DNA from 2 places in the Candidatus Mycolicibacterium alkanivorans genome. Region 1 is predicted to be linked to the other one. Evidence: predicted binding sites of a transcription regulator. Region 1 holds the regulator's gene; the other holds the start of a gene.
The links. The regulator LexA, encoded in region 1, represses DNA repair genes until DNA is damaged. The targets are predictions, from matches to a motif close to CGAACANNTGTTCG.
Positions count from the first base shown of each region.

Region 1 (15,428 bases):
GGCCGCCGGCGACACCGCCGCGCTGGCGACGCTGCCCAACGGGATCGTCGGCCGCGTCGCCTACCAGGTGCTGGCCGGGCTGGCCGGCTCCGGCCCCCGCTCGGCCAGGGAGCTGGTCCGCGGGGCTCCGTATGGCGTGGGCTACTTCGTCGGCCTCTGGGTGCCGTGACTCCCGGACCCCGCCCCATCGCGGTCATCGGACCCACCGGCACCGGCAAGTCTGCGCTCGCGCTGGAGGTGGCCGAACGGCTCGGAGGGGAGATCGTGAACGCCGACGCCATGCAGCAGTACCGCGGCATGGACATCGGCACCGCCAAGCTCAGTGCGGACGAACGCCGCGGTATCCCGCACCACCAACTCGACGTCCTCGACGTCACCGAGACGGCGACCGTCGCGCGCTACCAGCAGGCCGCGGTGGCCGACGTCGAGGCCATCGCAGCCCGCGGCGCGGTCCCGGTCATCGTGGGCGGCTCGATGATGTACATCCAGTCGCTGCTCGACGACTGGGCCTTCCCAGCCACCGACCCGCTGGTGCGCGCCCGCTGGGAACAGCGGCTGGTCGAGGTCGGGGTGGCAGCCCTGCACGCCGAACTGGCGGTCCGCGATCCGAACGCCGCGGCGGCGATCCTGGCCACCGACGGCCGCCGAATCGTGCGGGCCCTGGAAGTCGTCGAGCTGACCGGTCAGCCGTTCGCCGCGTCGGCCCCGCAGATCGGCGCCCCGCGCTGGGACACCGTCATCGTCGGGTTGGATTGGGACACAACGGTTCTCGACGAACGGCTGGCCCAGCGCACCGATGCGATGTTCGACGCCGGTCTGGTCGACGAGGTCAGCTCCCTGCTGGACTGCGGGCTTCGCGACGGTGTCACCGCCGCCCGCGCGCTCGGCTACGCACAGGTGATCGCCGCCCTCGATGCTGGCGGCACCGACGAACAACTGGCCGAGGCACACGAGCTGACATTCATCGGCACCCGCCGCTACGTGCGCCGCCAGCGGTCCTGGTTTCGCCGCGACCACAGAATCGCCTGGCTCGACGGGTCTTCCCCCGGGCTCGCCGACGCGGTGATCGCACGGTGGCGGCACGTATCCTGAACAGGTGATCCGCGCCGACGACGATGATGCCGGTGCAGCCGGGATCGAGGAGCGGTGCAGATGATTTTCGCCAAGGGGCACGGCACGCAGAACGACTTCGTTGTGCTGCCCGACCTGCACGCGCAGCTGGACCTGGCGCCCGCCGCGGTGGCCGAGCTGTGCGATCGGCGCCGCGGCCTCGGTGCCGACGGCGTCCTGCGGGTCACCACCGCCGGGGCGGTAGTCGCCGCAGGCGTGCTCGACCGGCTGCCCGAGGGTGTCGAGGCCGGCGACTGGTACATGGACTACCGCAACGCCGACGGCTCGTTGGCCCAGATGTGCGGCAACGGCGTGCGGGTGTTCGCCCACTACCTGCGGGCCAGTGGACTCGAGCACCGCGACGAGTTCGTGGTCGGGTCGCTGGCCGGGCCACGTCCGGTGGTCGTGCACCGCGCCGACGCCGTCGACGCGGAGGTCACCGTGGAGATGGGAAAGGTCAACCGGCTCGGAACCGGGACCGCCACCGTCGGCGGACGGCAGTTCAGCGGCGTCGGCGTCGACGTCGGCAACCCCCACCTGGCGTGCCTGGTTCCCGGCCTCACCGAGACGGCGCTGGCCGCCCTCGACGTCGCCGCGCCGGTGGGGTTCGACCGTGGCCAGTTCCCCGGGGGCGTCAACGTCGAGATCCTCACCGAGCCCGTCGAGGGTGTGGTGTCGATGCGGGTGCACGAACGCGGCGTCGGTGAGACCCGGTCTTGCGGCACCGGCACAGTCGCCGCCGCGGTGGCCGCACTGGCCCACCTCGGCGCCTCGACCGGCACCCTTGCCGTGCGGATCCCGGGCGGCCGGGTCAGCGTGGAGATCAGCGACACCACCAGCTTCCTGCGCGGCCCCTCGGTGCTGGTGGCCCACGGCGAGATCGCCGACACATGGTGGGCGGCCCGACACTGACTGCTGGGGGCACGTTATTCGAATGCGCGGCGTTGTCCGTGCGTGACACCATCAGTACCACTTATGACTGAACCTGATTCGAGAACCCCCGAACCCAGCACCGGCGAACTCGCACTGGAGGACCGTGCCGCGCTGCGGCGCGTCGCCGGACTGTCCACCGAACTCGCCGACGTCTCCGAGGTCGAGTACCGCCAGCTCCGGCTCGAGCGCGTCGTGCTGGTCGGCGTATGGACCGAGGGCAGCGTCGCCGACGCCGACGCCAGCCTGGCCGAGCTGGCCGCATTGGCCGAGACGGCTGGCTCCGAGGTGCTCGAAGGCATGATCCAGCGCCGCGACAGACCGGACCCGAGCACCTACATCGGCTCGGGCAAGGCCCAGGAATTGCGCCAGATCGTCATCGCCACCGGCGCCGACACCGTCATCTGCGACGGCGAGCTGAGTCCCGCGCAGCTGACCGCGCTGGAGAAGGTGGTCAAGGTCAAGGTCATCGACCGCACCGCGCTGATCCTGGACATCTTCGCCCAGCACGCCTCCAGCCGCGAGGGCAAGGCGCAGGTGGCGCTGGCCCAGATGGAGTACATGCTGCCGCGGCTGCGCGGCTGGGGCGAATCGATGTCCCGGCAGGCCGGTGGCCGCGCCGGCGGCAGCGGCGGCGGGGTGGGCCTGCGCGGCCCGGGCGAGACCAAGATCGAGACCGACCGTCGCCGCATTCGCGAGCGAATGTCCAAGCTGCGCCGCGAAATCAAGGACATGAAGCAGATTCGCGACACCCAGCGCAGCCGGCGGCTGCACAGCGACGTGCCGTCGATCGCGATCGTCGGCTACACCAACGCCGGCAAGTCCAGCCTGCTCAACGCGCTGACCGGCGCCGGGGTGCTGGTGCAGAACGCGCTGTTCGCCACCCTCGAACCCACCACCCGTCGCGGCGAATTCGAGGACGGCAGGCAGTTCGTGCTCACCGACACCGTCGGCTTCGTGCGTCATCTGCCGACCCAGCTCGTCGAGGCCTTCCGCTCCACACTGGAGGAAGTCGTCGACGCCGACCTGCTGGTGCACGTGGTCGACGGGTCCGACGTCAACCCCATGGCCCAGATCGAGGCGGTACGCCAGGTCATCCGCGAGGTGCAGAACGAGCATCACGCCGCACCCGCGCCGGAGTTGTTGGTAGTCAACAAGATCGACGCCGCCGCCGACCTGACCCTGGCCCAGTTGCGCCGCGCACTGCCCGGCGCGGTATTCGTCTCGGCGCATACCGGTGACGGGCTCGACCGGCTGCGCAGCCGGCTCGGCGAACTTGTCGAGCCCCGCGAGATCGCCGTGGACGTGACGATCCCCTACGACCGGGGCGACCTCGTCGCGCGCCTGCACGAGGTGGGTCACGTCGATGCGACCGAGCACACCGAGGCCGGCACCCGCCTCAAGGCACGGGTGCCCGCCGCGCTGGCCGCCGGCCTGCGTCAGTACGCGACTTAGCCCGGCAAATCAATAACGTGTGAACTGTCGTGCGACGTCACGGCCCCATCATCCAACCAACCACCCGGTCGGTCTATTCTCGTCGCAAGAAGAGCGGAGCGATTCCTGGAGGGTCTATTCATGAGCAGCGCCATCAAGTACGAGCGGACGTTGTTCGAGCCGGAGCACGACCTGTTCCGGGAGTCGTACCGGGCGTTCCTCGAGCGGCACGTTGCCCCGTACCACGACCAGTGGGAGAAACAGAAGATCGTCGACCGCGGGGTCTGGCTCGAGGCCGGCAAGCAGGGCTTCCTGGGCATGGCCGTGCCCGAGGAGCACGGCGGCGGCGGCAACCCCGACTTCCGCTACAACACCATCGTCGCCGAGGAGACGGTCGCGGGCCGCTACAGCGGCCTGGGCTTCTCGCTGCACAACGACGTCGTCGCGCCGTATCTGCTCAGGCTGACCAACGAGGAGCAGAAGCAGCGCTGGCTGTCCAAGTTCTGCACCGGCGAGCTGATCACCGCCATCGCCATGACCGAGCCCGGCACCGGCAGTGACCTACAGGGCATCAAAACCCGCGCGATCAAGCAGGGTGACCACTACATCCTCAACGGCTCGAAGACGTTCATCACCAACGGCATCAACTCCGACCTCGTCATCGTCGTCGCGCAGACCGACCCCGACAAGGGCGCCCTGGGCTTCTCGCTGCTGGCCGTCGAGCGCGGCATGGAGGGCTTCGAGCGCGGCCGTCATCTCGACAAGATCGGCCTCGACGCGCAGGACACCGCAGAGCTGTCGTTCACCGATGTCACGGTGCCGGTGGAGAACCTGCTCGGCGAGGAGGGCCAGGGCTTCATTTACTTGATGCAGAACCTGCCGCAGGAGCGGATCTCGATCGCCATCATGGCCGCGGCCGCGATGGAGGCCGTGCTGGACGAGACGATCCAGTACACCAAGGAGCGCAAGGCGTTCGGCAAGCCGATCGGCTCGTTCCAGAACAGCCGGTTCCTGCTGGCCGAGCTGGCCACCGAGGCCACCGCGATGCGGATCATGGTCGACGAGTTCATCCGGCTGCACCTCGACGAGAAGCTGACCGCCGAGCAGGCCGCGATGGCCAAGTGGTACACCACCGAGGCCCAGGTCCGGCTCATCGACCGCTGCCTGCAGCTGCACGGCGGTTACGGCTACATGCGCGAATACACCGTGGCCCGGGCTTACCTGGATGCCCGCGTGCAGACCATCTACGGCGGGACGACCGAGATCATGAAGGAGATCATCGGCCGCAGCCTGGGCGTCTAGCCCGGGCCGGCGGGCTTTGGCCCCCTGGCGCGTCCCCGAGCCGGAAAACAGGGTTTCGATACCAGTTTTCCGTCGATTCGGGCGTTTCCGCGCGCCGTTTCGCGGATATTGCCGCGTGTCGTGTTCTGCTGACGCAGAGTTGACACGGACTATAACTAGAGGCATCTTGACCGGAACGGCGGGGAGCGTGCATGACCTGGCTTGGAAGTCGTCTCAGTAGAGGCACCGGGCGAATAGCGCTCGGCGTGTTCGCGACGGCGGCGGCAGCGGTACTCGTGGCCCCCGCGGCGGTGGCGACACCGGAGAGCGACGCGGCAAACGATGCCATCAACCAGGCCTGGCAAGCCGCCGGCGGCGACGGCTCGCCGGTGGGTGGCAGGGACGGCGACGTGTACCAGGTCGGCGACGGGTTCGCCCAGAATTTCTCCAGCGGGAAGATCTTCTTCACCGCGGGCACCGGCGCCCACCTGATCGACGGCGCGATCCTGGACAAGTACCAGGCGCTCGGCGGCCCGGCTGACAGCGATCTGGGATTCCCCACCATCGACGAGGTGACGGGCCTGCTCGGACCGAGCAGCCGGGTCAGCACGTTCAGCGCCAGTGACAAGCCGGCCATCTTCTGGACGCCCGACACCGGTGCGTGGGTGGTGCGTGGCGCCATCAACGCCGCGTGGGACGAGCTCGGCGGCTCCGGCGGAACCCTCGGCGCGCCCACCGGCGACGAGACCTACGACGGCGACGTCGTCAGCCAGAAGTTCTCCGGCGGCACGGTGTCGTACAACAACGCCACCAAGGTGTTCACCACCGACCCGCCGGACCTAGCCGCCAACCTCGCCGGCGTCGAGGTCCCGTCGGATGCCACCACGGCCATCAATCAGGCCTGGCGTGCCGCGGGCGGCCTTGCCGGTCCGCTCGGTGCGCGGCAGGGCGCCCAGTACACCGTCGGCGACAACGGCGCCGCGCAGGACTACTCGGGCGGCAAGATTTTCTACTCGCCGGCCACCGGTGCGCACGCCGCGACCGGCGCGATCCTGTCCAAGTACGACTCACTGGGCGGCCCGAAGAGCGATCTGGGCCTGCCGATCGGGACCGAGGCCGACGGCGGCGCCGCCAACAGCCGGGTCAGCGCCTTCAGCGCGCCGGACAAACCGGTGATCTTCTGGACGCCCGACACAGGCGCCATCGTTGTGCGCGGCGCCATCAACGCCGCGTGGGGCAAGCTCGGCGGAGCCACCGGGAAACTCGGGGTGCCCACCGGCGAACAGAAGACCGACGGCGACACCGTCACCCAGACCTTCAGTGGTGGCGAGATCTCGTTCAACACGGCCGCCAACACATTCAGCACCAAGCCGGCCGAGCTGGCCGGGCAGCTGTCGGGCATCGAGGTGCCCGCCGGCACACCGGGTCCCTCCGCGCCGGGAAAGTCCGGCAAGGGGCTCAACTGGCACTGGTGGTGGCTGCTGGTGATCATCCCGGCGCTGCTGTTGGTCAGCGTAATCGCGCTCGGCCTGATGCGGCTGCAGCGCCGGCGTGCCGCGCACCTCGATGACGAGGATTACGACGATGACGACCACTGGGCGGACGGTGGTCGGGTTCAGGTACCGCAGTCGTCGGGCTACGGCAGGTCGGCACCCGACGCGACGACCAAGACGATGCCGGGTCCCGAGGACGTTCTCGATGGCGACCAGGATTCCATCGACACCACGCCGACCCGCATTCCCTCCGAGCCCGAGCCCGAGACGGCACCGGAGCTGGTCGAGGTTCCCGCGGAGTTCGTCGAACATGAGGAGTACGCCGAAGTCGAGGAGGTCGACGAGGAGCCCAGCGATACCGGTCGCCACGCCGCAGTGAATCTCGAAGAGTCACAGTCGATGTGGAGGCTCAACATGGGCGAGCTCGGCACGCCGCGCCGCCGTCGCGCTGCCGAGGACGTCACGGTCGAGCCGGAAGACTATGCCCGGCCCGCGGAGGTTGTGGAATCCGGGGACGAGGAACAGCACGGTGCGGCCAAGCCGGCGATCCACTTGCCACTGGCCGATCCGTATCAGGCACCCGAAGGCTACGTCATCAAAGCCAACACGCATTCGGGTCTCTACTACACCCCGGATTGCGCCCTCTACGACCACACCGTTCCCGAAGTGTGGTTCGCCAGTGAGGAACTCGCGCAGGCGAACGGCTTTATCAAAGCCGAGTAGTCGCGGTCGGCAGGGACGGAGTCCCGGCTAGACCTTGCGGATGACGGTGACGACCTTGCCCAAGATGGCGGCGTCGTTTCCGGGAATCGGGTCGAACGCCGGATTGTGCGGCATCAGCCAGACCTGGCCGCCCGCGCGCTTGAAGGTCTTCACGGTGGCCTCGCCGTCGATCATCGCCGCCACGATGTCGCCGTTCTCGGCGACGTTCTGCTGGCGGATGACGACCCAGTCGCCGTCACAGATCGCCGCGTCGATCATGGACTCGCCCACAACCTTGAGCAGGAACAGCGAGCCTTCACCGACGAGTTCGCGCGGTAGCGGGAAGACGTCGGTGACGACCTCTTCGGCCAGAATGGGGCCGCCTGCCGCGATCCGGCCGAGGACCGGGACGAAGGTGGGTTCCGGCAGCGCGTCGGAGCCGGCGACCTCGGTTGCCGCGGGGGCAGCGGGGGCCGCGCGGTCGTCGGCACCACGCACGTCGACCGCGCGGGGCCGGTTCGGGTCGCGGCGCAGATAACCCTTTCGCTCCAGCGTGCGCAACTGGTGGGCCACCGACGACGTCGAGGTGAGGCCGACGGCATCGCCGATCTCACGGATGCTCGGGGGATAGCCACGGGTGGTGACCGAGGCGCGAATGACGTCGAGGATGGTGCGCTGCCGCTCGGTCAGTCCGGAGTCGGGAGTTGTCTCAGTGCGGTCGCTCATGGCGCCGAATGTAGTCGCACTGCCGACGAGAATCAAACATTTGTTCGAGCGTGTCGCATCGCGTCGCCGGCCTGATCGCGCTCCGCGAAAACTTGTCGGTGAGCCGCTCTATTCTTCCGACACGCTCGCTCGCATGTTCGAGTATCGAACACATGATCGAGTAGAATTCGAACACAAGAACGAACAGCGGGCGCCTCGACGGAAGGAGCGGACGTGACAGTCATCGACGATCGGCAGGTGGTTTCGTGGCCGTCGGGTTTCCGGCCGAGCCGGACCCCGGCCCGCCAGCGCCCCGGCTCATCGCGCCCCGGCCCATCGCGCCCCGCTGCGGCGCCGATGCGCTATCGCGGCACCGGCGTCCCGGTGTCGCAGGCCGTGCACAGCCGCAGGCCGGTCAGCACGGCGGTGACCATCGCCCTGGCCGGTCTGGCGGCGCTGATCACCCTGTGGCTCGGTTCGTTGGCGCACTTCAGTTCCGGCGCGGTGGCCCCGGCACAGATTCCCGATCAGCTCGCCGTCGTGCAGGTCCAGGCCGGGGAGTCCCTGGAGCAGGTCGCGGCGCGGGCGGCTCCGGACGCGCCGGTCAGCCAGGTGGTGCAGCGTATCCGCGACCTCAACAAGCTCGATTCGGCGTCGCTGGACGCCGGTCAGACGCTGATCGCACCGATCGGCTGATCGCGCCCCGGCCATGGACGGCGACACGGCGGGCCGGTGGACGGCGCAGGTAGGCTCTGGGTGGTTCACAACATCGGGCTGTACCGGCGGCGAAGGAGCGGTCATGCACTGTCCGTTCTGCCGGCACCCGGACTCCCGCGTGGTCGACTCCCGCGAGACCGATGAAGGCCAGGCGATTCGTCGCCGCAGATCCTGCCCCGAATGCGGGCGGCGGTTCACCACCGTGGAGACCGCGGTGCTGGCCGTCGTGAAGCGCAGCGGTGTCACCGAGCCGTTCAGCCGGGAAAAGGTGATCACTGGCGTGCGCCGGGCGTGTCAGGGCCGTCAGGTCGACGACGACGCGCTCAATCTGCTCGCCCAACAGGTCGAGGACACGGTACGGGCCGCGGGTTCGCCGGAGATTCCCAGCCACGAGGTGGGCCTGGCCATCCTCGGTCCGCTGCGCGAGCTCGACGAGGTCGCCTATCTTCGGTTCGCCTCGGTGTATCGGTCGTTCAGCTCCGCCGAGGACTTCGAGCGTGAGATCGAGGCGCTGCGCGCCCACCGCAGGGTCGGGACATCGGGCTGACGCCGATCAGCCGACGTGGCGTACTCCGTCGCTGACCACCCGACCGGCGACACCCACCCACCCCTCTGGACTCCACCTCGTGTAGAGCTGCGACCCCCTGCCCTGAGTGATCGTCAAGTCGCGGCTGAGGTAGTCGGTCATCCGCGCCGCGGCCGAACCAGTGGCCTCGTCCTCGGGAACGCCGAGTTCGTTGGCGAACATCCGGGAGCGGATGTGGCCGCGGTCGCGGTCCAGCCACGCCCACAGGTAGTGGTAGACGTCGTCGGGATAGGCGGCCGGATCGGCGGCCAGCAGCTCGTCGACCGAGGACAGGTCCTGGATGACGAACTCCGGAGACCACTCCGCGCGCGCCCGGATGACGGTGAGCGGTCCGTCTTCACTGATCTGCACGATGCCCGCGGGCACCTGCAGGGTGTGGATCGGTGTGCCCCGCTGCCGCAGCCACCAGGCGGCGCCCAACGTCGGGTGACCGGCGAAGGGCAGCTCGACGGCTGGGGTGAAGATTCGCGCGTGCGCGGTGGTCGACCCCGGCTCCGGCAGGTCGATGAATATCGTCTCGCTGTAACCCAATTCGGTGGCCAGGCGTTGTCGCTCACCGGCGGGCACGGCCGCGGCGTCGACCACTCCGAGTGGGTTGCCGAAGTTGCCCTCGGCATCGGTGAACACCCGCAAGACGCTCACGTCGACGGTCATGCCCCGACTCTACGACAGCTGGCGCGGCGGCAGGGCTCAGGTGGCGCTGCGTTCGTCGGTATCCATCGCATCGAGCACTGCCACCCGGGTGTCGAGCGAGCCGGTGACCGAACGCTCGCGGATCCCGGTGCGCAGGAGTTCGCGCAGCGCGGCCTGGTCGTATTCGGCCGGGGCGGTGGAACCGATGAATCGTTCGACGACCTCGACGAAACGGTCGGGGTCGTCGTGGAACGGGAAGTGCCCGGAGCGGGCGAAGATCTCCAGCTGCGAGCCGGGCATGGCGGAGTGCGCCATCAGGGCGTGGCTGACCGGGATCACGGCGTCCTGTTCGCCCCAAATCAATTGCACAGGAACGGATTCGGTCAGATAACATCGGTCGAGCATGGTGACCACCTGGCCGCGCCAGTCCACCACCGAGCGCAGCGTGCGGGTGAACGCCGAGGACGCGGTGGGTTCGGGTAGGTCGGTGAGGATCCGCAGCGCATCGGGGATGTCCCGGCCCAGGCCGGTGGATCCGAACAGGGCACCCAACGCCTGTCCGGCCACCTGCAGCGCAGGCAACACCATCGGCAGCCGCAGCAGCGCCAGCGCCTCACCGCCCAGCGGCAGCGAAGCGAACCGCAGCGCGACGTTGACGTCCTTGGTGACGCCCCCTGCCCCGATCAGGATGAGCCGCTCCACGAGCTGCGGGAACTGGTAGGCGAATTGCATGGCCACTCCGCCACCGAGTGAATGGCCGACCACGGTCACCCTGTCGACGTCGAGCACGCTCAGCATATCGCGCATGCCGTTGGCGTAGGCCGCCACCGAGTAGTCGGCCCGCGGTTTGTCGGACTGGCCGTGCCCCAGCAGGTCCGGTGCGATCACGGTGAACCGTTGGGCCAGCTTGCTGTGCACCGGGTGCCAGGTCGTCGAGTTGTCGCCGATCCCGTGGATCAGCAACAGCACTGGACCTGAACCGGCGACGCGAAACGCCCGGCGATAACCGTGGATGGTCCGGAAATGCAGCGTCGGAGTCACCTCTCGCACCGCCTGCAGATTGGGCTTTCGCTGCGTCATGTCCAACCTTGTCGTCGGCGCGGTGGACTCCGTCAGGTCTCGCCGTCGCCGCTGGGACCATCTTTGAAGTCGTCGGCATGCTCGGCCAGGAACCGCTCGAACTCCCCGGCCAATTCCTCGCCGCTGGGGAGTTCCTCGTCGCGGGCCAGCAACGACCGGTTCTCCTGAGCGGCAACGAATGCATCGTACTGTCGCTCCAGTGCGCTCACCACCCGAGCGACTTCGGGACTCGCGTCGACCTGCTCGTCGATCTTGGTCCGGATCGTGGCCCCGGCATCGGTCAGCGCGCGCAGCGGAAACGCCAGCGAAGCCGTCTTGGCGACTTGCTCGAGCAGCGCTTCGGCGGCGGCCGGGTAGTCGGTCTGGGCCAGGTAGTGCGGCACGTGCGCGGTGAACCCGAGCACCTCGTGCCCGTGCTGGGCCATCCGGTACTCCAGCAGATTGGACACGCTGGCCGGCACTTGCACCTCGCCCACCCACGGCTGATGGTCGGAGATGAGCTCCCGGTTGTTCGAGTGGGCGGTCATCGTCACCGGCCGGGTGTGCGGCACCGCCATCGGCATGGTGCCCAGCCCGATGGTCTGGCGCACGCCGAGCCGTTCGGCCAGCAGCCGCACCGCGGTGACGAACCGCTCCCATTTCAGGTCCGGCTCCAGGCCCGCCAGCAGCAGGAACGGCGTACCGAGGCTGTCGTGCAGGGCGTAGAGGTTCAGTTGCGGGTCTTCGTAGTGGGTGAAGTGGTCGGTCTTGAAGGTCATCGGCGGCCGGCGCGAGCGGTAGTCGAGCAGTTCGTCGATGGCGAAGGAGGCCACCAGTTCGGTGTCCAGGGTGTTCCTGAGGTGCTCGGCGGCCAGGCGGACGGCGTGCCCGGCGTCAGAGAATCCCTCCAGGGCGTGGATCAGCACCGGTCCCCGGCCGTCGGACGACGATAGCTGAGGTGCCGGAAACTCCAGCTCGTACATCCCGGGGTGTTCGGGGTGATAGTTCTGTGCCTGCTCGTCTTCCATCGCTTCCGCCTCCTTCTCGGTGCCCGGATAGCTCGTCGCCGCCCTTGTACCGTGACACCTAGTGTCTCAGAATCGGGGCGGTGCCACCGTCGGCACCCGTGTTGGTCAACGCAGCCGGACTCCCGACCGTTCCCCCAGCCAGCGGCTGTCGAGCGCCCGGTGGATCAGGGGTCACGAGATCATCTGCGTGATCGGCGGTTAACGGCGGAACTGGCTCAGCGCCCGCAACTTATTCATCACGTCCAGTGCGGCGACCTTGTAGGCCTCCGAGAACGTGGGGTAGTTGAAGACCGCGTCGACCAGGTATTCGACGGTGCCGCCGCAGCCCATCACGGCCTGCCCGATGTGCACCAGTTCGGTGGCCGCGGTGCCGAAGATGTGGACGCCGAGCAGCCTGAGGTCCTCGGTGGACACCAGCAGCTTGAGCATGCCGTAGGAGTCGCCGGCGATCTGGCCGCGGGCCAGCTCGCGGTAGCGGGACACCCCGACCTCATAGGGGATGGAGTCCTTGGTCAGGTCCACCTCGGTGGCGCCGACATAGGAGACCTCGGGAATCGAGTAGATGCCGATCGGCTGCAGGACGGTCATGCCGGCCGTGGGCTCGCCGAAGGCGTGGTAGGCGGCCAGCCGGCCCTGTTCCATCGAGGTCGCGGCCAGCGCGGGGAAGCCGATCACGTCGCCGACAGCGTAGATGTGGTCGACCTTGGTCTGGAAAGTCTTGTCGTCGACGAAGATTCGGCCTCGGTTGTCGGCTTCCAAGCCGGCGTTGGTCAGGTCGAGGTGGGCGGTCTGGCCCTGGCGGCCCGCCGAGTACATGACGGTCTCGGCCGGGATCTGCTTGCCACTGGCCAGGGTGGTGACCGTGCCCGCCGAGCCGACGTCGACGGCGGTCACCTCCTCGCCGAAGCGGAAGGTCACTGCGAGGTCGCGCAGGTGGAAGCGCAGCGCTTCGACGATCTCGGGGTCGCAGAACTCCAGCATCGAATCACGTTTTTCCACCACGGTGACCTTGGTGCCCAGCGCGGCGAACATCGAGGCGTACTCGATGCCGATGACGCCGGCGCCGACGACGACCATCGAGCCGGGGATGGACTTCAGGTCGAGGATGCCGTCGGAGTCCAGCACCCGGTTCTCGTCGAACTCGACTCCGGGCGGCCGTGCCGGGGTGGTGCCGGTGGCGATGATGACATAGCGGCCGCTGACCGTGATGCGTTCGGCGCGGGTGGGGTCCTCGACCTGGATGGTGTGCTCGTCGCGGAACCGGCCGTGGCCTTCGTAGAGTTCGACCCCGTTGCGCATCAACTGGTTTCGCACCACGTCGACTTCCTTGCCGATGACGTGCTGGGTGCGGGCCAGCAGGTCGGCGGGAGTGATCTTCTCCTTGACCCGGTAGCTGGCGCCGTAGAGCTCGCGCTGGCTCATGCCGGTCAGGTAGAGGACGGCCTCGCGCAGTGTCTTCGACGGGATGGTGCCGGTGTTGACGCAGACGCCGCCGAGCATGCGACCCCGCTCGATGATGGCCACCGACTTGCCCAGCTTGGCCGCGGCGATGGCGGCCTTCTGGCCACCGGGGCCCGATCCGAGGACGACGAGGTCGTATTCCACGCTCACAAGGAAAAGGTGTACGCCGGTTTGCCGAACCTCGCATGCCGACGGTGTCAATACGGTGTGAACAATGTGGTCGGACCATGCCCCAGGTTGTCCCCAGTTCGGACTTCGTCCACAGTCTTGGCGCGATCGGCGCCGGCCGGGCCGGTCCTGACGGTGTCCGTTGACAGCGTCTCGGTCATGACCAAGCACCGACCTGATTACCGCTTCACCCGTCCCGGCGCGCTCATCGCCGCCCTGCCTGCTGTTCTCGGCTTCGTGCCGGAGAAGTCCCTGGTCCTCGTCTCTCTCGAGCGGGGCGAACTGGGCGCTGTCATGCGTGTCGACCTGTCGCTCGCCCTGGCCGGGGAGGTCGGCCACCTCGTCGAAGTCGCCGGGGCCTCGGGCGCCGACGCCGTCGTGGCGGTGATCGTCGACGCCCAGGGCGCGCCCTGCCCGATGTGCAACGACGACTACCGGGACCTGTGCGACGCGCTGACCACCGCACTGGCCGAGCACCACATGGGCCTGTACGCCGCCCACGTGGTCGACCGCATCGAGGCCGGCGGCAGTTGGCATTGCGTCGACGGCTGTGGTGAGTCCGGGACGGTCGAGGACCCGACCGCTTCTCCGCTGGCCGCCGCGGCGGTGCTCGACGGCAGGCGGCTCTACGGCACCCGCGACGATCTGAAGGCGGTGGTCGCCGTGGCCGATCCCGGGCATGCCGACTCACTGGTGGCGTTGATCGGGGAGGCCGCGTCGGCGCGGGAGATGGACTGGCGCGAAGACCCCGACGGCTGCGGTAGGCGCGATGTGGAGGCGGCCATCGCCGCGGCGGCCCGGGTATGCGAGGGTGCCGACCTCGGAGATGCCGAGGTAGCGGCGCTGGCGTGCGCGCTGGGCGACGTCGCGGTGCGCGACACCCTCTATGCGCTGGCGGTCGGTTCCGGCGCGGGGCAGGCCGAAACGCTGTGGGCGCTGCTGGCACGCACCCTGCCGGACCCGTGGCGCGCCGAAGCTCTTGCCCTGCTTGCATTTTCGGCATATGCACGCGGTGACGGACCGCTGGCCGGGGTGTCGCTGGACGCGGCGTTGCGCAGCCACCCCGACCATCGGATGGCGGGCATGCTCGACACCGCGCTGCAGTCGGGGATGCGCCCCGAGCAGATCCGGGAACTCGCCGGAACGGGCTACCGGCTGGCCAAGCGGCTGGGGGTGCGGCTCCCGCCGCGACGGGCGTTCGGCCGCCGCGCGGTCTAGATCGTGGCTAGACCTTCTCGACCTTCACGGCATGGGCCATCTCGTGGGGCAGGTCGACGCTCTCGTGGCCGCTCACGATGATCGTCACGCCGCCGTCGGGGTTGGTTTCCACCTGAACACGGGCATTCGGCACCACACCGGCGTCCTTGAGCCGGCTGATCAGCCTGACATCGCCCTGGACGTGTTCGGCGAGTTGGCGAACCACCACCGCCACCGGCGAGCCGGCGGGTAACTCGGTCAGCCGAACCAGGTTCGATTCCCGGCGCTGGTTGAAGTTGTCCAGCCCGAGCAGGGACAGGCCGGGAATCGGGTTGCCGAAGGGGGAGACGGTGGGGTTGTCGAGCACCGTGACCAAGCGGCGCTCGACGTCCTCGCTCATCACGTGCTCCCAGCGGCAAGCTTCGGCGTGGACTTCCTCCCACGGCAGGCCGATGACGTCGACAAGCAGTCGTTCGGCCAGGCGGTGCTTACGCATCACCGACACGGCCAGTGCACGGCCCTTGTCGGTCAACTCCAGGTGGCGGTCTCCGGCGACGTGCAGCAGGCCGTCGCGCTCCATGCGTGACACGGTCTGGCTGACCGTCGGGCCGCTCTGCTCCAGCCGCTCCGCGATGCGTGCACGCAGCGGGGTGACGCCCTCTTCCTCGAGGTCGTAGACGGTGCGCAGATACATCTCGGTGGTATCGACCAGGTCGTTCATTAGGTCACCCTTCGTCGCCGTCGAGTCTACTGGCGCGGCTGGGTGATCGGCCGCACAACACCAGGCAGATAGCTGTATGCCCGCCGGCGGGTGCCGGCGGGCATACAGGAGGGGGTTGGTCAGCTGGCGTAGGACCGCAACCGGTCGGCGCGTTCGCCGTTGCGGAGCTTGGACATCACTTCGCGCTCGATCTGGCGGACGCG
Region 1 covers NZ_JAIVFL010000001.1:3,234,429-3,249,856, reverse strand. The annotation lists gene K9U37_RS15930 (class III extradiol ring-cleavage dioxygenase family protein) at 1-169, shown strand, start outside; gene miaA (tRNA (adenosine(37)-N6)-dimethylallyltransferase MiaA) at 166-1,092, shown strand; gene dapF (diaminopimelate epimerase) at 1,153-2,022, shown strand; gene hflX (GTPase HflX) at 2,086-3,495, shown strand; gene K9U37_RS15910 (acyl-CoA dehydrogenase family protein) at 3,616-4,776, shown strand; gene K9U37_RS15905 (sunset domain-containing protein) at 4,968-6,971, shown strand; gene lexA (transcriptional repressor LexA) at 6,999-7,676, opposite strand; gene K9U37_RS15895 (LysM peptidoglycan-binding domain-containing protein) at 7,890-8,351, shown strand; gene nrdR (transcriptional regulator NrdR) at 8,455-8,919, shown strand; gene K9U37_RS15885 (PhzF family protein) at 8,926-9,612, opposite strand; gene K9U37_RS15880 (alpha/beta fold hydrolase) at 9,649-10,671, opposite strand; gene K9U37_RS15875 (proteasome assembly chaperone family protein) at 10,704-11,678, opposite strand; gene sthA (Si-specific NAD(P)(+) transhydrogenase) at 11,877-13,283, opposite strand; gene K9U37_RS15865 (DUF4192 domain-containing protein) at 13,467-14,525, shown strand; gene K9U37_RS15860 (iron-dependent transcriptional repressor DtxR) at 14,533-15,225, opposite strand; gene sigB (sigma-70 family RNA polymerase sigma factor SigB) at 15,345-15,428, opposite strand, start outside.

Region 2 (15,428 bases), 200 kb from region 1:
TCAGCGAAGAACGGCGACGGCTTCCCGTGATGAGCGTCAGCGAAGAACGGCGACGGCAGAAGTGATTGTCGATTTGCCGGACACCACGACCAACCAGCTGAACAAGAAGATCACCGCAGTGCGCGAGGAAGGCGGTGCGATCACACTGGGCCGGGTTCTGACGTTGGTGATCGCGCCGGACAGCTTGGACCTCGTCGAGGACGCTATCGACGCCGCCACATCGGCCAGCCGTGAACACCCCTGCCGCATCATCGTCGTGGTGCCCGACGACCGGCTGGCCACCGACCCTCGGCTGGACGGCCAGTTGCGGGTCGGCGGCGACGCCGGGGCCGGCGAGGTGGTGGTCCTGAAGATCTCCGGGCCACTGTCGGCGCACGCCAGCAGCGTGGTGCTGCCGTTCCTGCTGCCCGACACCCCCGTGGTGGCCTGGTGGCCCGGCGTGCCCCCGGCGGTTCCGGCACAGGATCCGTTGGGCCGCTTGGCACTTCGACGGATCACCGATGCCACCGGTGCAGCGGATCCGCTGGCCTCGATCAAGGACCGGCTCAACGGGTACACCGCCGGCGACACCGACCTGGCCTGGAGCCGGATCACCTACTGGCGGGCACTGCTGGCCTCCGCGCTGGATCAGCCACCGTATGAGCCGGTGACCTCGGCGCTGGTGTCGGGTCTGAAGAACGAACCGGCGCTCGACATTCTGGCGGGCTGGCTGGCCAGCCGGATCGACGGACAGGTCCGGCGGACCACGGGAGCACTCAAGGTCGAACTGGTGCGTCCCTCCGAGACCGTGACGTTGAGCCGTCCGCAAGACGGGGTCACCGCCACCCTGAGCCGTACCGCCCGGCCCGACGCCCTGCTGCCACTGCCCCGCCGGGAAACCCGCGAGTGCCTGGCCGAGGATCTGCGCCGGCTCGACGCAGACGAGATTTATCGCGAGGCATTGGCGGGTATCGACGAGGTGCAGTACGTGTGACGGACAAGAAGGGGCGGACGTGAGCGTTGTGGTCGAAACCTATCCGGACACCTCCGCACTGGTCGCCGCCGCCGGGGACCGCCTGGTCGAGGCGATCACCGGTGCCATCGCAGCCCGCGGCAGGGCGCTGATCGTCCTGACCGGCGGCGGCACCGGCATCGGCCTGCTCGAGCACGTCCGTACCCACGACGCCGGAGTGGACTGGTCCAAGGTGCACTTGTTGTGGGGCGACGAGCGTTTCGTGCCGGCCGCCGATGACGAGCGCAACGAGAAGCAGGCCCGCGAGGCCCTCATCGACCACATCGCGATCCCGGCCGACAACGTGCACCCGATGGCCCCCAGCGACGGTGAGTTCGGCGACGATCTCGACGCCGCCGCCGCCGACTATGCCAAGGTGCTGGCCGATTGTGCCGAATCCGGCGCAGATGCACCGACTTTCGACGTCCACCTGCTCGGGATGGGCGGCGAGGGACACGTCAACTCGCTGTTTCCGCACTCCCCCGCCACGCTGGAGACCGAGCGGCTGGTCGTCGGCGTAGCGGACTCCCCCAAGCCTCCGCCGCGGCGGATCACACTGACACTGCCCGCCGTCCAGCGCTCCCGCGAAGTGTGGCTGGTGGTCTCCGGGGACGCCAAGGCCGATGCCGTGGCGGCCGCCATCGGCGGGGCCAGCCCCGCCGATGTCCCCGCGGCCGGCGGTGTGGGACGCGAAGCCACGGTGTGGCTTCTCGACGCCGCCGCGGCCGGCAAGCTGACCGACTGACGTCCATCGTGGACACGACACCGCCGCTGCTAGTGTCCCCCGTCAGCCATCACCGCGGCGCAGCGATCGCGGCGTCCAGCAAAACCTACCACCAGGGCTCAGCCGGGTCGGCGATCGACCAGTCACCCAGGACGGGCGGCGCCACGGGCGGCAGCGGCCCGATGAGTTCGGCGGTGTTGGCCATAGATACCTGGTGTTCGGGTTGCGTCATATCCGTTAGGACGCCGCCGCGTCGGTGGCAGTTCCACTCAACCGCTGTTTCGCAGCGCGGAGGCCAGCCCGCTCATGGTGAGCAGGATGCCGCGCTGCACCGACTCGTCGGTGTCCCCGGACCGGTACCGGCGCAACAGTTCGACCTGAAGGTGGTTCAGTGGCTCGAGGTACGGGAAGCGGTTGAACACCGAGCGGGCCAGAGCAGGGTTGTCAGCCAGCAGGTCGTCGTGACCCGTGATGAGTTTGTGCATGCGGATGGTGCGGTCGTGCTCGGCGACGATCTTGTCGAACACCCGATGGCGCAGTTCGGAATCGGCGACCAGCTCGGCGTAGCGGGCCGCCAGTCCCATGTCGGACTTGGACAGCACCTGCGCCATGTTGGACAGCACCGTGGCGAAGAACGGCCATCTGACGTATAGGTCCTGCAGCACCTCGAGTCGGCCGTCCCCCTCTCTGATCCACTCCTCGAAGGCGGTGCCGGTGCCGTACCAGCCGGGCAGCATCACCCGCGACTGGCTCCAGGCCAGCACCCACGGGATCGCACGCAGGTCCGAGATCGAGGTGGTGGGCTTGCGGGAGGCGGGCCGGCTGCCGATGTTCAGCGAGCCGATCTCGCTGACCGGAGTGGAGGCCGTGAAGTAGTCCACGAAACCCGGTGTCTCGTGGACCAATTCGGCGTAGGCGCGCTGGGCGCGGGCGGCGAGGTCATCGAGCACCTCGTAGGCCGGTCCTGCCGCATCACCGAGACCCTCGACGTCGAGCAGGGTGGACTCCAGCGTCGCCGCCAACAGGGTTTCGAGGTTTCGGTGGGCGATCCGCGGCTCGGCGTACTTGGCCGCGATCACCTCGCCCTGTTCGGTCAGCCGCAGTGATCCGTTCACCGCACCGGGTGGCTGGGCCAGGATCGCGTCGTAACTGGGGCCGCCGCCGCGGCCGACCGTCCCGCCGCGGCCGTGGAAAAGGCGCAGCCGGATACCGGTCTTGCGGGCTGACTCCACCAGGTCGAGCTCGGCTCGGTACAGAGCCCAATTGGCGGCCAGGTACCCGCCGTCCTTGTTGGAGTCGGAGTAGCCGAGCATGACTTCCTGGCTCTCCCCGCGGGCGTGCACCATCGCCCGGTAGACCGGCAGGTCCAAGACGGACTCCAGGATCGACGAGCCGCGCTGTAGGTCGTCGATCGTCTCGAACAACGGCACGATACCGATCGGTGCGTACCCGTCGCCACCCGAAACATCTAGCAGCCCAGCTTCTTTCAGCAGGATCGCGGCTTCAAGCAGGTCCGACACCGACTGGCACATCGAGATGATGTAGTTGGGCACCGCCTGCGGCCCGAACACCCGGACTGCCCGCGCTGCCGCGAACACGATGTCGAGTTCCTTGCGGGCGAGCTCCGAGAGTTCGGCGTCGTCGCGGATCAGCGGCCGGCGGGTGGACAGTTCGGCCACCAGGACCTCCACTCGCTCGGGCTCCGGCAGCCCCGCGTAGTCCGGATGCACACCGGCCCAGGCCAGCAGTTCGGCGACCACCTCCTCGTGCACGTCGGAGTTCTGCCGCATGTCCAGCCCGCTCAGGTGGAAGCCGAACACGTCCACGGCGTCGCGCAGCCGGGCCAGCCGGTCGTCGGCGAGCAGCGCGCTGCCGTTGGCACGCAACGATGTGTCGATGACGTCGAGGTCGGCCAGCAGTTCGTCGGGGGCAGCGTACGGCGCCATACCGATCTCGAGGACGTGTTCGGGCCTGCGGTCCAAAATCTCAGCCGCGGTGGCGGTCAGCCTGCCGTGCACCACCCGCAGCGCCCGGCGATACGGCTCGTCGGCGCGGGCCGGCTCGTCGCACGGATCTGCCAGGTCGATCAGCTCAGGTGTGGTCCTGACCAACCGGGCCGACATCGAGAGCTCCCGCTCGAGCTTGGTCAGCGCGGCGAAGTAGTGCGCCAGCGCGGTGTATGCGGCGCTCCCGGTGGCCAGTCGGACCACGTCGGCGGTGACGTTCGGGTTGCCGTCGCGGTCACCGCCGATCCACGATCCCGGCCGCAGGATCGGCTCCGCCAGCACGTCGGTCCCGGGCCAGCGGGACCGCAGTGCGTCGCGCACCTCGGCGTTGACCTTCGGGATCACCTCGAAGAAGGCCGCCGGGTAGTAGCGCAGACCCACTTCGATCTCGTCTTGAATCTTCAAGCGGGACAACCTGATCAGCGCCGTCTGCCACAGCGTCAGGATCTGCCGGCGCAGCTCGGTCTCGACCGAACGGCCGTCCTCGGTTTCGTTCTGCCCGTGCAGGCGCAGCCGCATGAGCTGCGTGATGCGGTGCTGGGTGTCGAACACCGTGCGGCGGCGGGTCTCGGTGGGATGGGCGGTGATCACCGGCGACACCAGGGCACCGCGCAGGGCGTCGGCCACGGTATCGGCGTCGATCTCCGCGGCGTCCAGCTTGTGGTAGGTGGCGGCCAGTGTGCTGTCCTGCGGCGGTTCACCCGCGGCGACATGGGCAGCGCGCCTGCGCTCACGGTGGATGTCCTCGGCGACGTTGGCCAGCAGCGCGAAGTGGGTGAAGGCGCGGATCACCGGGATCGCCTGATGGATGTCGATGCCGTCGAACATCCGGGCCATCTCGGCGCGGTCGATCTCCGAGCGCCGGACCCGGAACGACTCGACCCGGGCCCGTTCGACGAGGTCGAAGACCTGCTCGCCGTTCTGCTCGCGCACCGTGTCGCCAAGGATCGTGCCCAGCAGCCTGATGTCCTCCCGCATCGGCTCGGTGGCCTCGCGCCCCACCTGGGTGCGGCGGACGGCGCCGAACGGTGCCAGCGTCACGTCGGAGAGCTCAGCCATGTCTCCAGTATCGGTGGGTATCGGGCAGCCCGCACGACGAGGATGGCGTACCCGCGGGTTTCCCTGCGGCGCCCTGAGGCATCCACAGTCCTTCGAGTCCGGCCCGACATCGACCAAGGGAGCCGATCCATGCCCGCCGACCGCGGCGTCAACCGCTGGGAGCTGTGGACGTGGTGAGCAGCTCCTCGATCTGGAGCGCGCCACCGCGGCTGTCTGAGTTCGGCCGCTATCCACAGATCGCCGTTCATCCACAGGGCGGTTCTCGACCATAGCCTGTCGAATGTTTGTTCGATAGCGTGGGCTCATGACCTTCACCGAGCCGCTGACCGCCGAGGCGGCACACGCCGTGGTTCGGGCGGAGCTCGATGCGATCGATACCGCGTACGACCGCCTGCGCTCGACGTGTACCGATCTGGTGGGCAACGCTTTTCGCATCGAGATCGCCGACCGGCTGGAGAAGCAGCAGCGGACCAACCGCGGACTGTCCTACCGAATGTTCGGTGAGATCGCCGCCCCGGTCGACGGGCCGGACGATCCGCGGCTGCCCGCGGGCATCAAGGTGCGCGACGTGCTGGCGTCCCGGCTGCGGCTGACCGCCGGGGAGGTCAGGCGACGGTTCCGGGTGGCGGCGCGAATCCGCCCGCGACGATCGCTGACCGGGCCGCCGGTTGCGCCCGAACTTCCCGACCTCGCCGGCGCGGTGGCGGCCGGCGAGGTCGGCGAGGACCACATCGCCGCGGTCTGCCGCGCGCTCGACGCGCTGCCGGCCGCGGTCTGCGCCGCCGACAAGCAGAAGGCCGAACGGACATTGGTTCGCCATGCCCGAGAACAGGATTCGCAGTTCGTCGCCGCCGTCGGCGGGGTCCTTGCCGACTGTCTGAATCCCGACGGCAACTTCAGCGACGAGGACCGGGCCCGGCGGCGCGGGTTGATGCTGGGACGGCAGGGACCCGACGGCATGAGCCGCCTGTCCGGCTGGCTGGACCCGGAAGCCCGCTCCTGTTTGGAGGCGGTCACCGCCGCGGTACGCCCCGGTCGCCATCAACCCGACGGCGACCAGCGCGACGCCCGAAGCCCCGAGCAGCGCTGCCACGACGCGCTCACAATCGCGTGCAAGACCGCGATCGCCTCCGGTGGGCTCGGCCAGCACCGCGGCGCACCCGTGACGGTGGTTGTGACGACGACACTGGCCGAACTGGAACAGGCCGCTCGGGCGCTCGGTGACCCAGCCGTGCCGATGCCGCCGCCGGCCCGCACCGGTGGCACGGGCCGCCTGCCAATGCGCGATCTGATCCGGATGGCCAGTGAGGCCGTCCATTACCTCGCGGTCTTCGAGGACCATTCCGAGCGACCGCTGTACCTCGGCCGCAGCAAGCGCCTCGCGACCGCTGACCACCGGATCATCTGCCACACCCGCGACGGCGGCTGCACCAAACCGAACTGCTTTGTCCGGGGCTACGACTGCGAAGTCCACCATGCCCGGGACTGGAGTGCCGGCGGCCCCACCGACGCCGACAACCTGTATTTCGCCTGCGGCTGCGACCACGCCGCCGCTTCCGACGGCACCTACACGACGACCGTCACCGAAGACGGGCGGATCGCCTGGTCGGACGGCGCCGGACCGCCACGGGTCAACGAGGTCCATCATCCCAAGCGATTACTCGACGACGAGGACGACGGCGGGTGAGGTGGGGCAGGATCGGCAGGGCCGCGGGCCCCGAGCAGCGGTGCTGGGCACCGGTCTACGAAGGGCGCTGGCTTCCGGTGGTCAGGAAAACTTGATCTGCAGTGCCATGCCGATGATGGACACCACCCAGATGCCGGCGACGAACAGCGTCAGGCGGTCGAGGTTCTTCTCCACCACGGTCGACCCGGACAGGCTGGACTGCACGCCGCCGCCGAACAGGGTCGACAGGCCGCCACCCTTGGCGCGGTGCAGCAGCACCAACAGGACCACCAGGACGCTGGTGACCACCAGGATGATCTGCAGGGTCAAAACCATGACAGCCAGAATACCGGGTCCGCGGCCTGGTTACGGCAGCGGCCCGCCTGCGGCGATCGCCGAGAGGATGGCGAACTGCTCGCCATCCAGCGACGCACCGCCGACCAGGGCGCCGTCGACATCCTCCTGGGCGACGATCTCGCCGACGTTCTTGGCGTTGACCGAACCGCCGTACAGCACCCGGATGCCGGCCGCGATCTGCGGAGACGCCAGACTGGCCAGCTCCGCGCGGAGCGCGCCACACACCTCCTGGGCGTCGGCGGCGCCGGCCACCCGGCCGGTGCCGATGGCCCACACGGGCTCGTAGGCGATGACCACGTCGGTCAGCTGCTCTTTGGTCAGGCCGGCCAGCGAGCCGCGCAGCTGGGTGACGTTGTGCTCCACGTGGTTGCCGGCCTCGCGGAGGTCGAGGTGCTCGCCGATGCAGACGATCGGGATCAGACCGTGCCGGAAGGCCGCGCCGGCCTTGGCCGCGACCAGGGCGTCGTCCTCGTGGTGGTAGGTCCTGCGCTCCGAGTGCCCCACCACGGCAAACGTGCAGCCCAGCTTGGCCAGGAACGCACCGCTGATGTCACCGGTGTAGGCGCCGGAGTCGTGCGGGGAGAGGTCCTGCGCGCCGTAGGTCAGCCGGAGCTTGTCGCCGTCCACCAGGGTCTGCACGCTGCGCAGGTCGGTGAACGGCGGGATGACGGTGACGTCGACCTTGTCGAAATACTTGTCGGGCAGCGAGAACGCGATCTTCTGGACAAGGGCGATGGCCTCGAAGTGGTTGAGGTTCATCTTCCAGTTGCCCGCGATCAGCGGTTTGCGGGACACACGACTCCTAAGTACGACTGAGGATTTCTATACCGGGCAGGACTTTGCCCTCGAGGTATTCCAGCGATGCGCCGCCGCCGGTGGAGATGTGCGAGAAACCGTCCTCGGGCAGACCCAGCGTCCGCACCGCGGCCGCCGAGTCACCGCCGCCGACCACGCTGAACGCACCCTTGGCGGTGGCGCCGACGATGGCCTCGGCAACACCCTTGGTTCCCGCCGCGAACGCCGGGAACTCGAAGACGCCCATCGGTCCGTTCCAGAAGATCGTGCGCGCATTGGACAGCAGCGTGGTGAATCGCTTGACCGACTCCGGCCCGATGTCCAGGCCCATCTTGTCGGCCGGGATCTGGTCGGCGGCCACCGTCTCCGGCGCCGAGTCCGCGGCGAACTTCTCCGCCACCACGACGTCGACCGGCAGGTGGATCACGTCGCCGTAGGTCTCCAGCAGCTGGCGGCAGGTGTCGATCATCTCCTCCTGCAGCAGCGAGGTGCCCACCGAAAGTCCTTGCGCGGCAAGGAAGGTAAAGCACATGCCGCCGCCGATGATCAGGCTGTCCGCCTTGGCCGCCAGGTTCTCGATGACGGCCAGCTTGTCGGACACCTTCGACCCGCCGAGCACCACCGCATACGGCCGCTCGCCGGCGTTGGTCAACTGCTCGAGCACCTTGACCTCGGTGGCCACCAGCGTGCCTGCGTAGTGCGGCAGCAGCGTGGCCACGTCGTACACCGAGGCCTGCTTGCGGTGCACCACGCCGAAGCCGTCGGAGACGAATGCCCCGTCGTCGCCGACCAACTCGACCAGAGCCTTCGCCAAGGCCAGCCGCTCGCCGTCGTCCTTACTGGTCTCCCGCGGGTCGAAACGGATGTTCTCCAGCAACAGGACGTCACCGTCGGTCAGACCCTCGGCCCGCGCCAGTGCGTCGGTGCCGACTACATCACTGGCCAGCTGCACGTGCCGGCCCAGCTTCTCGCCCAGGGCGGCCGCGACCGGCGCCAGCGAGAACTTCGGGTCTGGGCCGCCCTTGGGCCGGCCCAGGTGCGCGGTCACCACGACCTTGGCGCCGGCGTCGGCGAGCGCCTTGAGCGTCGGCACCGAGGCGATGATGCGACCCGGGTCGGTGATGGCGCCGTCGTCGAGCGGGACGTTGAGGTCGGAGCGCACCAGGACACCCCGACCTTCCACACCCTCATCCAGCAGGTCGGCGAGAGACTTGACCGCCATCGCCGTTACAGCGACTTGCCGACCAGGCCGACCAGGTCGACGAGCCGGTTGGAGTAGCCCCACTCGTTGTCGTACCACGACACGGCCTTGGCCTGATTGCCGATGACCTTGGTCAGGCCGGCGTCGAAGATCGAGCTGTGCGGGTCGGTGACGATGTCGGTGGACACGATCGGGGCGTCGTAGTACTTCAAGATGCCCTTGAGCTTGCCCTCAGCGGCCGCCTTCATCGCGGCGTTGATGTCGGCGGCGCTGGCCTCTTTGCTCAGCTCCACGGTCAGGTCGGTGCACGAGCCGGTGGGGATCGGCACGCGCAGCGCGAAACCGTCGAGCTTGCCCTTCAATTCGGGGAGCACCAGGCCGATGGCCTTGGCGGCTCCGGTCGATGTGGGCACGATGTTGAGCGCGGCGGCACGGGCGCGACGCAGGTCCTTGTGCGGGCCGTCCTGCAGATTCTGGTCCTGGGTGTAGGCGTGCACGGTGGTCATCAGACCCGTGACGATGCCGAACTCGTCGTTGAGCACCTTGGCGAACGGGCCGAGGCAGTTCGTGGTGCACGAGGCGTTGGAGATGATGTTCTGGCTGCCGTCGTACTTGTCGTCGTTGACGCCCATCACGATCGTGATGTCCTCGTCGGTGGCCGGCGCGGAGATGATGACCTTCTTCGCGCCTGCGTCCAGGTGGCCCTTGGCCTTGCCGGCGGCGGTGAAGATGCCGGTGGACTCGACGACCACGTCGACGCCCAGGTCGCCCCAGGGAAGAGCCGCGGGCCCCTCTTTCACCTCGAGCGCCTTGATCTTGGTGCTGCCGATGACGATGGTGTCCTCGCCCTCGAGCGTGACGTCCTCGGGCAGGCGGCCGAGGATCGAGTCGAACTTCAGCAGGTGCGCGAGAGTGGCGTTGTCGGTGAGGTCGTTGACCGCCACGATCTCGATGTCGTTGGCCTTGCCCTCGGCCTGCTGGATGGCCAGGGCCCGGTAGAAGTTGCGTCCGATGCGGCCGAAGCCGTTAACGCCAACCCGGATCGTCACGTCTGTCTCCTTGAGTTGCTTCGGGTACTCGGCGTCAGCCTAGTGGCGACGCGATCGGCGTGCGCGACCGGTCGCGTCAGATCTCGCTGTGGTTGAGCCGGGGCGATCCCGTCCGGGCGCCGCCGGATGGATCGTCGGCAAAGTTCCGTTCTGCTCGAGTGAGCCGGTGCGACCTTGATGCGGGCCAGCAGTGCGGGATCGGTGGCGGGGCACCGCGATCGCGATCTTCTCCGTGGTGATGCCGCGCAGGACGACTCGACCAGGTGACGGGTCGAGCAACGCCTAGGCGTCATCGAGCAGGTCCGGCGTGACAGCGGACTCGGTGTCCGGGATACCGTCCTGCTTGGCCTTACGATCAGCCATCGACAGCAGGCGCCGAATACGTCCTGCCACAGCATCTTTCGTCATCGGCGGGTCAGCCAGCCGACCGAGCTCCTCCAGTGAGGCCTGCCGGTGCTCGACGCGCAACCTGCCCGCTGCGGCCAGGTGCTCGGGCACCGTGTCGGCCATGATCTCCAGGGCGCGCTCGACCCGGGCGGCGGCAGCCACCGCAGCACGCGCCGACCGGCGCAGGTTGGCGTCGTCGAAGTTCGCCAGCCGGTTTGCGGTGGCCCGCACTTCGCGGCGCATCCGCCGCTCCTCCCAGGCCAGCCGGGTGTCCTGGGCACCCATCCGGGTCAGCAACGCGCCGATGGCCTCGCCGTCGCGTACCACCACCCGGTCGGTGCTGCGCACCTCACGCGCCTTGGCACTCACGCCCAGCCGGCGGGCGGCTCCGACCAGAGCCAGCGCCGCTTCCGGTCCGGGACAACTGATTTCGAGCGCCGACGAGCGGCCCGGCTCGGACAGCGAACCATGCGCCAGAAACGCTCCGCGCCAGGCGGCCTCGGCATCGCCGACGCTCCCGCCGACCACCTGAGCGGGCAGGCCGCGCACCGGGCGGCCACGCAGGTCGAGCAGGCCGGTCTGGCGCGCCAGCGCCTCACCGTCCTTGGCGACCCGGACCAGATAGCGGGTGCTCTTGCGGATCCCGCTGGCCGACAGCACGTGCACCACGGCGTTGTAGCCATAGAGGTCGTAGATGTCCTGGCGAAGCCGACGGGCGATGATGCCCAGATCCACCTCGGCTTCGACAATTACACGGCCGGACACGATATGCAGACCTCCGGCGAACCGCAGGAGCGATGCCACCTCCGCCCGGCGCGCACTCGCGGAGTTGACCACCAGCCGGCTCAGTTCGTCCTTCACCTCGGCAGTCATCGCCACGGGTCGTCACCTCTCGGTCCTCTCGGTCCCTCCACCCCGTCCCCCCGTCGCATTGCACCTGCCTCCATCGAGGCAGCGGTCGGAGCGGCAGGTGGCGGATGAACCGCTCCCCGTGTGCGCACACCGTCGAGCGCTGCGGCCAACTTCGTCGGGTCATGTAAAGGTGTACCAGGTCTGGACACGTCGGCAAACTGCACTGACGCTTCCAACAGGCTGGCCGTACGACGAAGTTGATCACGCTCCCGATCCGACGGCACCCGAGCGGCGTCCACGACGATCTCGTGCACCGAGAAATCGGGCGCATGCTGGGCTAGGACGTGCAGGTGACGCTCCGCCGAGAACCCGGCCGTCTCGCCCGGCTCGGCGGCCAGATTCAGCACCAGGGCCCGCCGCGCGGTGGTCGCCTTCAGCGCGGCCGCCAGGCCCGGCACCAGAACGTGCGGGATGACGCTGGTGAACCACGAGCCCGGCCCGAGGACGACCAGGTCCGCGGACATGATGACGTCGACGGCCTGCCGGGTGGCCGGCGGATCGCCGGGCAGCAGCCGCACCCGGCGAACCTTGCCCGGAGTGGTCGCGACCGCCACCTGGCCGCTGATCACCCGGCTCATCCGCGGATCGCTCTCCAGCCCGGCCACGTCGGCCTCGATCTGCAGGGCGATCGGGCACATCGGCAGAACCCTGCCCTTGACGCCGAGGACGCGGCCCAGTTCGTCGAGTGCGGCGACCGGATCTGCGAGTACCTCATTGAGGCCGGCCAGGATCAAGTTGCCGATCGGATGACCCGCCAGCGCGCCGCTGCCGCCGAACCGGTGCTGGATGATGGTCGCCCAGAGCCGGCCGTGTGGACTGTCGGATGCCAAGGCCGCCAACGCCATTCGCAGGTCACCGGGCGGCACGACGTCGAGCTCGCTGCGCAGCCGCCCCGAGGAGCCGCCGTCGTCGGCGACGGTGACCACCGCGGTGACATGCGGGGTCAGCCGGCGGGCCGCGGATAGCGTCGCGTACAGGCCGTGGCCGCCGCCGAGCGCGACGATCCGTGGGCTGATCTCCCCGGTCGCCGTCATTCGCGGCCCAGATCCCGATGCAGCACCCGCACCGAGAGTTGCTTGTTGCCGTCGAGCAGCGCGGCCAGCGCCTCGGCCAGCGCAACACTGCGGTGCTTGCCGCCGGTGCAGCCGATGGCCACGGTCATGTAACGCTTCCCCTCCCGGCTGTACCCGTCGACGACGAGCTTCAGCAGCTGATGGTAGGTCTGCAGGAACTCGCCGGCCCCGGGTTGGCTCAGCACGTAGTCACGGACGGCCGGATGCTGCCCGGTATGCGGGCGCAGCTCGTCGACCCAGTGCGGGTTGGGCAGGAACCGCACATCCATCACCATGTCGGCGTCCATCGGCAGGCCGTACTTGAAACCGAACGATTCGACAGTGACGCTGGTCTGGGCCACCGTCTCGCCGCCGAACGCGCGCTCGATGCTCTCCCGCAGGGCGCGCACCGACAGCGTAGAGGTGTCGATGACGAGGTCGGCCGACGCCCGCACGGGGGCGAGCATCGCCCGCTCTGCCGCGATGCCCTCGGCCAGTGTTTGGTTGCCCTGCAACGGATGACTGCGTCGGTTGTTCTCGTAGCGGCGCACCAGGATGTCGTCGGAGGCCTCCATGAACAGCACCCGCGGGTGGATGTTGCGGGTCGCGAGTTCGTTGCGTACCCAATCCAGGTCGCCGGTGAAACCGCGGGAGCGCACATCCATCACGACGGCCAGCCGGGTGATGCGCGAGCCCGCCGCCAGCCCCAGGTCGACCATCCGGGCAATGAGCTCCGGCGGCAGGTTGTCCGCCACATACCAGCCGAGGTCCTCGAGCACCTTGGCCGCGGTGCCGCGGCCGGCTCCGGACAGCCCGGTCACCAACACCACGTCGATACCCGATTCGGGTTCGCCCACCGTCTGGGTCTGCACGTCTTCGCCTGTGGTGTGATCGGTCATCGGGATACCTGCTGAGCACTCTGATCATCGCCGACCGCGTCGCCCTGCGCAGCCGATCCCACCGAATCCGCCGACCCCCCTAGCGCTTCCAGCACCGCGGCGGCCGTCGCTACCCCGATCCCGGGCACCTGGGTGATCTCCTCGACGCCGGCCTGCCGCAGCCGGGCCAGCGACCCGAAGTGGGTGACCAGCGCCTTGCGCCGGGCCTCCCCCAGGCCCCGCACCGAGTCCAGCGCCGAGGCCGTCATCCGTTTGGAGCGTTTGCTGCGGTGGTAGGAGATCGCGAACCGGTGCGCCTCGTCACGCACCCGCTGCAGCAGGTACAGACCCTCACTGTTGCGGGGCAGGATCAGCGGATCCGGCTCGGCGGGCACCCATACCTCCTCCAGCCTCTTGGCCAGCCCGATCACCGCGACGTCGTCGACACCCAGTTCGTCGAGTACGGCCTGGGCGGCGTTGACCTGGGGGGCGCCGCCGTCGACGACGTAGAGGTTGGGCGGGTAGGCGAACTTGCGCGACTTGCCTTCCGCGGTCATCTGGTCCGGGTCCTGCTGGTCGTGCACGTGGCGCAGGAAGCGCCGGCGGGTCACCTCGGCGATGGAGGCGACGTCGTCGGAACGACCTTCACCGGCGGCCTCCCGGATGGCGAAGTGCCGGTAGTCGGACTTGCGCGGCAGCCCGTCCTCGAACACCACCAGCGAGGCCACCACATCGGTGCCCTGCACGTGACTGATGTCGACGCATTCGATGCGCAGCGGCGCCTCGGCCAGGCCGAGGGACTCCTGAATGTTCTGCAGCGCAGCCGATCTCGCGGTGAAGTCACCGGCGCGCTTGAGCTTGTGCTGCTGCAGCGCCTCTTGTGCGTTGCGGTGCACGGTCTCGGCCAACGCCTTCTTGTCCCCGCGCTGCGGCACCCGTAGCGCCACCCGGGATCCGCGCAGCCCGGACAGCCAGCTGGCCAGCTCCTCGGAGTTGGCCGGCAGGCACGGCACGAGCACCTCCCGCGGTACCGGATTGGTGGATTCATCTGCAGCCGAACCTAATTCGGCCTGATCACCGTAGAACTGGGTGAGGAACTGCTCGACGAGCTGCGCTTCGGCAGATTCACCAGGGTCGCCAGGCTTCTCGACCACCCAGCCGCGTTGTCCGCGGACCCGGCCGCCGCGGACGTGGAAGACCTGGACGGCGGCTTCGAGCTCGTCGTCGGCGAAGGCCACGACGTCGGCATCGGTGCCGTCGCCGAGCACCACGGCCTGCTTCTCCAGTGCGCGCTTGAGCGCACCGATGTCGTCGCGCAGCCGCGCGGCACGCTCGAAGTCGAGTTCGGCTGCCGCGGCGTTCATCTGGTGTTCGAGCTCGCGGGCGAACCGGTCGGTCTTCCCGGACAGGAAGTCGCAGAAGTCTCCGACGATCTTGCGGTGCTCTTCGGCGCTGACCCGCGCGACGCACGGCGCCGAACACTTGTCGATGTAGCCCAGCAGGCACGGCCGTCCGATCTGGCTGTGCCGCTTGAACACTCCGGCCGAACAGGTGCGGGCCGGGAACACCCGAGTGAGCAGGTCGAGGGTTTCGCGGATGGCCCAGGCGTGCGAGTACGGGCCGAAATAGCGGACCCCCTTGCGCCGCGGGCCGCGGTAGACGAACAGCCGCGGATACTCCTCGTTGAGGGTGACCGCCAGCACCGGGTAGGACTTGTCGTCGCGGTAGCGGACGTTGAACCGCGGATCGAACTCCTTGATCCAGTTGTATTCCAGCTGCAGCGCCTCGACCTCGGTGTTGACCACCGTCCATTCCACCTTCGCGGCGGTGGTGACCATCTGGCGGGTGCGCGGGTGCAGGTTGGACAGGTCGGCGAAGTAGGACGTCAGCCGGCTGCGCAGGCTCTTGGCCTTGCCGACGTAGATGACCCGGCCGTGTGGATCCCGGAATCGGTAGACGCCCGGCTCGACGGGAATCGATCCGGGCGCCGGGCGGTACGTCGCGGGATCGGGCACGATCTTCAGGTTAATACCGGGGTCGGACGCTCCGGCCCGGCAGCCGCTACCGTGACGACGTGCCCAGCACCGGCAGCCCGCAGGCGCGCGTGACCCGCCTCACCGAGTCGGATTGGGAGCAGTTCGCTCACCTCCGGTTACGGGCGCTGTCCGACGCGTTCGGCACCGCCGACGAGCAATACCTGACCGAATCCCGGTTCTCGGCGACCAGCTGGCAACAGCGACTGCGCGATCACGCGCAGTTCGCGCTGTTCGTCACCGGAGCCGCCTGGCCGGCGACGTCGGACACCGGAGCCGCCTGGCCGGCGACGTCGGACACCGGAGCCGCCTGGCCGG
Region 2 covers NZ_JAIVFL010000001.1:3,035,001-3,050,428, forward strand. The annotation lists gene opcA (glucose-6-phosphate dehydrogenase assembly protein OpcA) at 62-973, shown strand; gene pgl (6-phosphogluconolactonase) at 993-1,736, shown strand; gene K9U37_RS20080 (hypothetical protein) at 1,822-1,947, opposite strand; gene ppc (phosphoenolpyruvate carboxylase) at 1,985-4,780, opposite strand; gene K9U37_RS14860 (HNH endonuclease signature motif containing protein) at 5,085-6,467, shown strand; gene secG (preprotein translocase subunit SecG) at 6,549-6,782, opposite strand; gene tpiA (triose-phosphate isomerase) at 6,813-7,598, opposite strand; gene K9U37_RS14875 (phosphoglycerate kinase) at 7,606-8,820, opposite strand; gene gap (type I glyceraldehyde-3-phosphate dehydrogenase) at 8,826-9,848, opposite strand; gene whiA (DNA-binding protein WhiA) at 10,131-11,108, opposite strand; gene yvcK (uridine diphosphate-N-acetylglucosamine-binding protein YvcK) at 11,105-12,163, opposite strand; gene rapZ (RNase adapter RapZ) at 12,178-13,098, opposite strand; gene uvrC (excinuclease ABC subunit UvrC) at 13,095-15,092, opposite strand; gene K9U37_RS14905 (GNAT family N-acetyltransferase) at 15,152-15,428, shown strand, end outside.
Region 2: a site for LexA is predicted at 5,058-5,071, ahead of K9U37_RS14860 (HNH endonuclease signature motif containing protein). Genes of this name have one in related genera too.